2 regions of the Thioalkalivibrio sp. AKL12 genome follow, and region 1 is predicted to be linked to the other one. Evidence: predicted binding sites of a transcription regulator. Region 1 holds the regulator's gene; the other holds the start of a gene.
The links. The regulator sigma-54, encoded in region 1, starts transcription at its own class of promoters, with help from an activator protein. The targets are predictions, from matches to a motif close to TGGCANGNTNCNTGCTT.
Positions count from the first base shown of each region.

Region 2: the regulator sigma-54 is predicted to act here: its motif matches at 1,393-1,409, upstream of D579_RS0102485 (lipid-binding SYLF domain-containing protein).

Region 1 covers NZ_KB898903.1:31,558-34,969, forward strand. The annotation lists gene hprK (HPr(Ser) kinase/phosphatase) at 1-479, opposite strand, end outside; gene D579_RS0111830 (PTS sugar transporter subunit IIA) at 528-995, opposite strand; gene hpf (ribosome hibernation-promoting factor, HPF/YfiA family) at 999-1,337, opposite strand; gene D579_RS0111840 (RNA polymerase factor sigma-54) at 1,354-2,838, opposite strand; gene lptB (LPS export ABC transporter ATP-binding protein) at 2,927-3,412, opposite strand, start outside.
Region 2 covers NZ_KB898890.1:257,115-260,526, forward strand. The annotation lists gene pyk (pyruvate kinase) at 1-201, shown strand, start outside; gene fba (class II fructose-bisphosphate aldolase) at 280-1,344, shown strand; gene D579_RS0102485 (lipid-binding SYLF domain-containing protein) at 1,476-2,255, shown strand; gene bioD (dethiobiotin synthase) at 2,195-2,914, opposite strand; gene D579_RS0102495 (phosphoribosylaminoimidazolesuccinocarboxamide synthase) at 2,911-3,412, opposite strand, start outside.

The sequences.
Region 1 (3,412 bases):
ATCCCGAGGATCTCCATGAACACGCCGTGGCGCACCTCGAAATGGGCCAGGCGCTGCTGCAGGAAATAGCGCAGCAGCGAGATAATCTCGTGGCTGCTGGTGCTGGAGCACAGGATCAGCGGCAGCGCCTCCTGCGGGGCGTCGGGCATCTCCGAGAACGGACAGGTGTCCTCGGCGAAGATCACCGCGGTGGTCCCGGTGCGGGCCATCTCCAGGATCAGGTCGTTGCACTGGGTGGCGCTGAGGCTGGAGATGTAGCGGGCCTCGAAGTCACCGATGATCTGGATGCGGTTGGGCCGGATCAGGTTGAGATGGCCAGCCAGCGGCAGGTCGTCCCCGTCGTCGCCGACCAGCTTGCGGTCGGGTGCTGCATGTTCGCCGTGTACGAAGCGAAGATCCAGGCGGTTTCCCATGGCCTGGATCAGGCTCTCCACGTTGATGTCGCGGGCGATCCCGCCTTCTCCCAGCGCCTCGTTCATGGCAGACGCTGCGCGTCGGAATCGCGGCTGGAGGCGGGTTCCACGGGCTTAGTCCTCGCTGAAGCGGCGCACGAGTTCCTGTTCCAGGGCCGCCGCGTCCCCGGCCCGGCGCAGCGCTCCGATGGTGTCTGGCTGCGACAGGCCGCGGGCGAGCTGGGCCAGCAGGTCGAGGTGGTCGCCGGTGGCGGCCTCCGGGACCAGCAGTGCGATCAGGATATCGACCGGCTCGTGATCCATGGCGTCGAAGTCGACGCCCTTTTCCAGGCGCAGCACGGCCACGCGCGGCGCCTCGAGATCGGCCAGGCGGCCATGGGGAATCGCAACCCCATGGCCGAGACCGGTGGATCCGAGTTTTTCGCGTGCGGACAGGGCCTCGAAGATCGCATTGCTTCCTGGTCCCGTGCCGTCACCTCCGCCGGCGAGGAGGTCCGCCAGGGCCTCCAGGGCCCGTTTCTGGCTGGAGCACTCGGGTTGCAGGCCAATGCGCTCGGAGGTGATCAACTCGGCAATCGTCATGGATCAGGAGGCCTGCTCGCGGTTGCGCTGGGCACCTTCGGCGCGGTGGTGGTCCTTGACCTTTTCCTTGTGCTTGATCAGTTGACGGTCGACTTTGTCGATCAGCGCGTCGATCGCGGCATACATGTCCTCGTGAGAGGCCTCGGCGTGGATGTGATTGCCGCTGACCTGGAGATTCGCTTCGGCCTGGTTGTGCTGATTCCGGGTCTTCTCGTGGGTCAGCACGACGTGGACGTCGATGACCTTGTCGAAGTGGCGCTCCAGCTTCGCGAATTTCTCGTTGACGTAGTCGCGCAGGGCGTCGGTGATGTCCACGTGGTGGCCGGTCAGGTTGATCTGCATGGTCAGGACTCCTTGGTTACTTGCTGCCGGTGGGCATCGAGGCCATCTGCCGGCGTTCGCTGGATGAAGGGATGTGCATCGCCTCGCGGTACTTGGCCACGGTGCGGCGCGCTACGTTGATGCCCCGGTCCGACAGGACCTGGGCGAGCCGGGCATCGCTGAGCGGCTTGTTCGGGGGTTCGTCGCCAATCAATTCGCGAATCATGGCACGGATGGCGGTGGCGGAACACTCGCCGCCATCGTTCGTGCCGACATGGCTGGAGAAGAAATACTTGAACTCGAAGACCCCGCGCGGGGTGTGCATGTATTTCTGCGTGGTAACCCGCGAGATGGTCGATTCGTGCATCTCCAGGGTCTCGGCAATGTCGCGCAGGATCAATGGCTGCATCGCGACGTCGCCATGCTCGAGAAAGCCCTGCTGGCGGTGGACGATCGCCTCGGCGACCCGCAGCAGGGTGTCGTTGCGGCTGTGCAGGCTCTTCAGGAACCAGCGTGCCTCCTGCAGCTGATCACGCATAAAGGCGCTGTCGCGGGCATCCGAGACCTGGCGCACCATGCCGGCGTAGAGGTCGTTGATGCGGATGCGCGGTGCGATCTCCGGGTTTAGATCCACGCGCCAGCCCTCGGTGGTGTGGCGCACGTAGACATCCGGGACTACGTATTCCGAGGTGGCGGAGCTGATCTGTGCGCCGGGCCGCGGGTTCAGGGTGCGGATCAGATCCAGTGCGCGGGCCAGTTCGTCCGGGTCGCGTACGCCGGACTGGCGCTGCAGGGCCTTGTAGTCGCGCTTGCCCAGGCTGTCCATGCCGTGTTCCAGGATCGCCCGTGCGGCCTCGCGGGCCGGGGCGTCCGGGGCCAGTTCGCGTAGCTGGATCTCCAGGCACTCCCGCAGGTTGCGCGCGCCGACCCCCAGCGGGTCGCACTGCTGAATCCAGTGGAGCACTGCCTCGACCTCGTCGACGCCGACGGATTCATCCTCGCCTCGGCTGATGGTCTCGGCCAGGGTGTCGAGGTCGCCCTCGAGATAGCCGTCGGGGCTGATGGCGTCGATCAGGGCCGCCCCGATGCGCTGGTCGCGCGGTGTCAGATGGCTCAGATGCAGCTGCCACAGCAGGTGATCCTGCAGGCCCTCACCGTCGTCGTCGCTGGTGTTTTCCAGCGGGTCGCGGTCATCCACGCCCTTGTTGGGCGTCGGGGCCGGCTCGTAGATGTCGTCCCAGCGGCTGTCGGTCGTCAGTTCCTCGGGGATCACGTCGTCGCTGGTAGTGGTGGCCTCCATGCGATCGCCTTCCACCAGCTCGCCGTCCTGGTTCAGGCGCTCGGTGTCGGCCTCGGCATCTTCGTCCTCGACCTGTTCGAGCATGGGGTTGCTCTCCAGCGCCTGCTGGATCTCCACCTGGAGCTCGAGCGTGGACAGCTGCAACAGGCGGATCGCCTGCTGCAGTTGCGGGGTCATGGTCAGCGTCTGACCCAGCTGCAGATTCAGGCCGGGTTTCAGCATCGGGTATGCGGGGCGAGGGTGGGCATTGATGGAATCTTAAAGCCTGCCTTGTGGTTTGTGCACCGACCGGGCCGCATATGGGGCGCTTTCACAGGCGGAAGTTCTCGCCGAGATAGACCCGGCGCACCTGGGGATCGGCCAGCAGCTCGTCCGGTGTACCGGCGGCGAGCAGGCGTCCCTCGCTCAGAATATAGGCCCTGTGGCAGATGCCGAGGGTCTCGCGCACGTTGTGATCGGAGATCAGTACGCCGATGCCGCGCTGGGCGAGATGCCGAATCACGTCCTGGATGTCGCCCACCGAGATCGGGTCCACCCCGGCGAAGGGCTCGTCCAGACAGATGAAGCGCGGATCCCCGGCGAGGGCGCGGGCGATCTCGGCCCGGCGCCGTTCCCCACCGGACAGCGCGATGCCCGGGCTGTGGCGCACGGTCTCGAGCTGGAACTCCTCGATCAGCGCATCGCCAATGCGCCGGCGCTCGTGGCGATCGAGTCCGGGGCGCAGCTCGAGCACGGCCTGGAGGTTGTCCCACACGCTCAGGCGGCGAAAGATCGAGGCCTCCTGCGGCAGGTAGCC
Region 2 (3,412 bases), on a different contig from region 1:
CTTTATCGCGGCGTCTATCCGGTGACCCTGAAGCCGATCCCCGAGAGCCACGAAAGCGTGAACCGTGAGGCGGTGAACTTGCTCAAGGCCGAGGGCGTCGTGCAGGATGGCGAGTTGGTCATCATTACCAAGGGCGACCTGCAGGGCGAGCATGGCGGCACCAACGCCATGAAGATCGTGCGCGTCGGCGAACTGGCCTGAACCGCGCACCGCCCGCAGTCGCCAACCAGATAATCGACTTTTTCACTACCTCAGTCCGAATCCCGTAAGGAGGAATCCATGGCTCTAATCTCACTTCGCCAGCTTCTGGACCATGCCGCCGAACATGGCTATGGCATGCCGGCGTACAACGCCAACAACATGGAACAGGTCCATTCGATCATGGAAGCGGCCGCTGCGGTCGACTCCCCGGTGATCATTCAGGCCTCCGCCGGTGCCCGCAAGTACGCCGGCGAGCCCTTCCTGCGCCACAACATCATCGCCGCCATCGAGCAGTACCCGGACATCCCGGTTGTGCTGCACCAGGATCACGGCTCCGAGCCGGCAGTCTGCCTGCGCTCCATCCAGTCCGGCTTCAGCTCGGTGATGATGGACGGCTCCCTGATGCCTGACATGAAGACCCCGGCCTCGTACGACTACAACCGTGACGTGACCGCCAAGGTCTCCGAGATCGCTCACGCCTGTGGCGTGTCCGTGGAAGGCGAGCTGGGTTGCCTGGGCTCCCTGGAAACCGGCATGGCCGGCGAGGAAGACGGTTCCGGCGCCGAGGGCCAGCTGTCCCACGACCAGCTGCTGACCGACCCGGACGAGGCCGCCGACTTCGTGAAGAACACCAAGTGCGACGCCCTGGCGATCGCCATCGGTACCTCCCACGGCGCCTACAAGTTCACCCGTCCGCCGACCGGTGACATCCTGGCCATCCAGCGCGTGAAGGAGATCCACGCCCGCATCCCGGATACCCATCTGGTCATGCACGGCTCCTCCTCCGTTCCGCAGGAGTGGCTGCAGATCATCAACAAGTACGGCGGCGACATGGGCGAGACCTACGGCGTGCCGGTCGAAGAGATCCAGGAAGGCATCAAGCACGGCGTGCGCAAGGTCAACATCGACACCGACCTGCGCATGGCCTCCACCGGTGCGGTGCGCAAGTTCCTGGCCGAGAACCCGAAGGAATTCGATCCGCGCAAGTTCCTGAAGGCCTCGACCGCCGCGATGAAGGACCTCTGCCAGGCCCGTTACGAGGCCTTCGGTTGCGCCGGCATGGCGTCCAAGATCAAGCCGATCTCCCTGGACGACATGGTCAAGCGCTACCTGTCCGGCGAGCTGGATCCCAAGGTCAACTGATCCTGCGGATTGCAGCACGAAAAAGGGGGCTTCGGCCCCCTTTTTTTGTGCCATGATGAATGTATTCGTTAGGGAGACGCCGACGCATTCGCGCGGCCGCGTCTCCCTTGGCCTTTCTGGAGGTTTCCACGATGCAACGACTGATCCTTTTCTGCCTGACGACGCTGGTGTTTGTCGCCATAGTGGGGAGCGCTCACGCGAACCCGTTCAGCCGCGAGATCGATCCGCAGGACATCATCGATCGCGCCCAGGCGACGGTGGAGAACATGGCGACCCACCCCGAGTACGAGTCCCTTAAAGAGGACCTGCGCGACGCCCGCGGCGTGGTGATTTTCCCGCGCGTGGCTCGCGGGGCCTTCCTGATCGGAGGCTCCGGCGGCATCGGCGTGTTCCTGGCCTGGGACGACGAGCGCGGCGATTATTCGCCGGTGGCGTTCTACTCCCTCGGTTCGGTCAGCTTCGGCATGCAGTTCGGTGGTGATGCCGCCGAGGTGGTGATGGTCGCGCGCACCCAGGATGCGGTGGACTCGATGTTCGGGTCCGCCATCCGCCTGGGGGGCGATGCCTCGGTGGCTGCCGGTCCGGTGGGTGCGGGCCGTAGCGCCACCCCGACGGCCGACTTCCTGTCCTACTCGCGGGCGCGGGGTGCCTACCTGGGCATGAGCTTGTCCGGCTCGCGCATGACCGTGCGCGACGACTTCAACGAGGCGTACTACGGCGAGTCCCAGCGCCCGGTGCATATCATCGAGACCCGCCGCGTCGACCGCGAGGGAACCCGTGCCCTGCGCGAGACCCTGGCCGGGTTCCGGGTTGACGAAGAGGAAGCCCCTGCGGCCTCCGAGTCCCGCGGTCAGGAGCGCGAGTCCTCCGGCGGCGTGCGCCCGGACAACTTCGAGGTGGAGAGCTTCTGAGCCAGCGCCGCGCGGGTGATGCCTTCCGCTGACTCGATGATCGGGGCGCTCGTGCGTGAACGCAGCGCGGCGGCATTGTCGAGGCGCGGGTCGGCATCCACCCGGCGCCGGTTCAGCACGATCCCGGCCAGTTGCAGGCCGCGTCGTTCCAGGGCCTCCAGGGTCAGCAGGCAGGTGTTCAGCGTGCCCAGGCGGTCCTCGGCCACCAGCAGGACCGGTAGCCCGAGGGCCTCGGCGAGGTCCGCGTTCAGGCCATCGGTACACAGCGGCGAGTAGAAGCCCCCCGCACCCTCCACCAGCCGCGGGCCCGTGCCGTCGGCTGCGCAGGCCGCGGCCAGCTCCGCGATCGTCAGGCGCACGCCCTGGTTCGCGGCGGCCTGGTCCGGGGCGATGGCATCGGGGAAGCGCCAGGGCGTGACCTGCTCGATGGCGGCGTCCGGAAGGCCCGCCGCGTGGGTCAGGTTTATCCCGTCCTCGGGCCGCAGCCCATCCGGGCCCGGCGGGCAGCCGGATTCCACCGGCTTGCGCGGTTGCGGCCGCAGCCCACGATCCCGCCAGAGTTCCAGCAGCGCGCAGCTGACGAAGGTTTTGCCGACGCCGGTGTCGGTGCCGGTGACGAACAGGCCCTGCGGGGGCGCTCCTGTCTGTGCCGGGCTCATGCGTCGCGGGTCAGGCGCTCCAGGGCCTCGCGATAGCGCGCCGCGGTCTGTTCCACCACTTCCGCGGGCAGCTCGGGGCCGGGCGGCTGCTTGTCCCAGTCCAGGGTCTCCAGGTAGTCGCGTACGTATTGCTTGTCGAAGGACTCGGGGCTGGTGCCCGGCGCGTAGCGGTCGGCGGGCCAGAAGCGCGAGGAGTCCGGGGTCAGGACCTCGTCGATCAGATGCAGGGTGCCGGCGGCATCGACGCCGAACTCGAACTTGGTGTCGGCGATGATGATGCCGCGCTCGGCCGCGTAGTCGCGCGCCATCGCGTAGATCGAGAGTGCCGCGTCGCGCACCTGCCGCGCCCGGTCCTCGCCGATGGTCGCCACGACGGCATCAAAGTCGATATTGGCGTCGTGGTCGCCGACGTCGGCCTTGGTGCTGGGGGTGAAGATCGCCTCGGGGAGCTTCGAGGCGAGCTCCAGGCCGGCCGGGAGCGGGATGCCGCAGACCGCG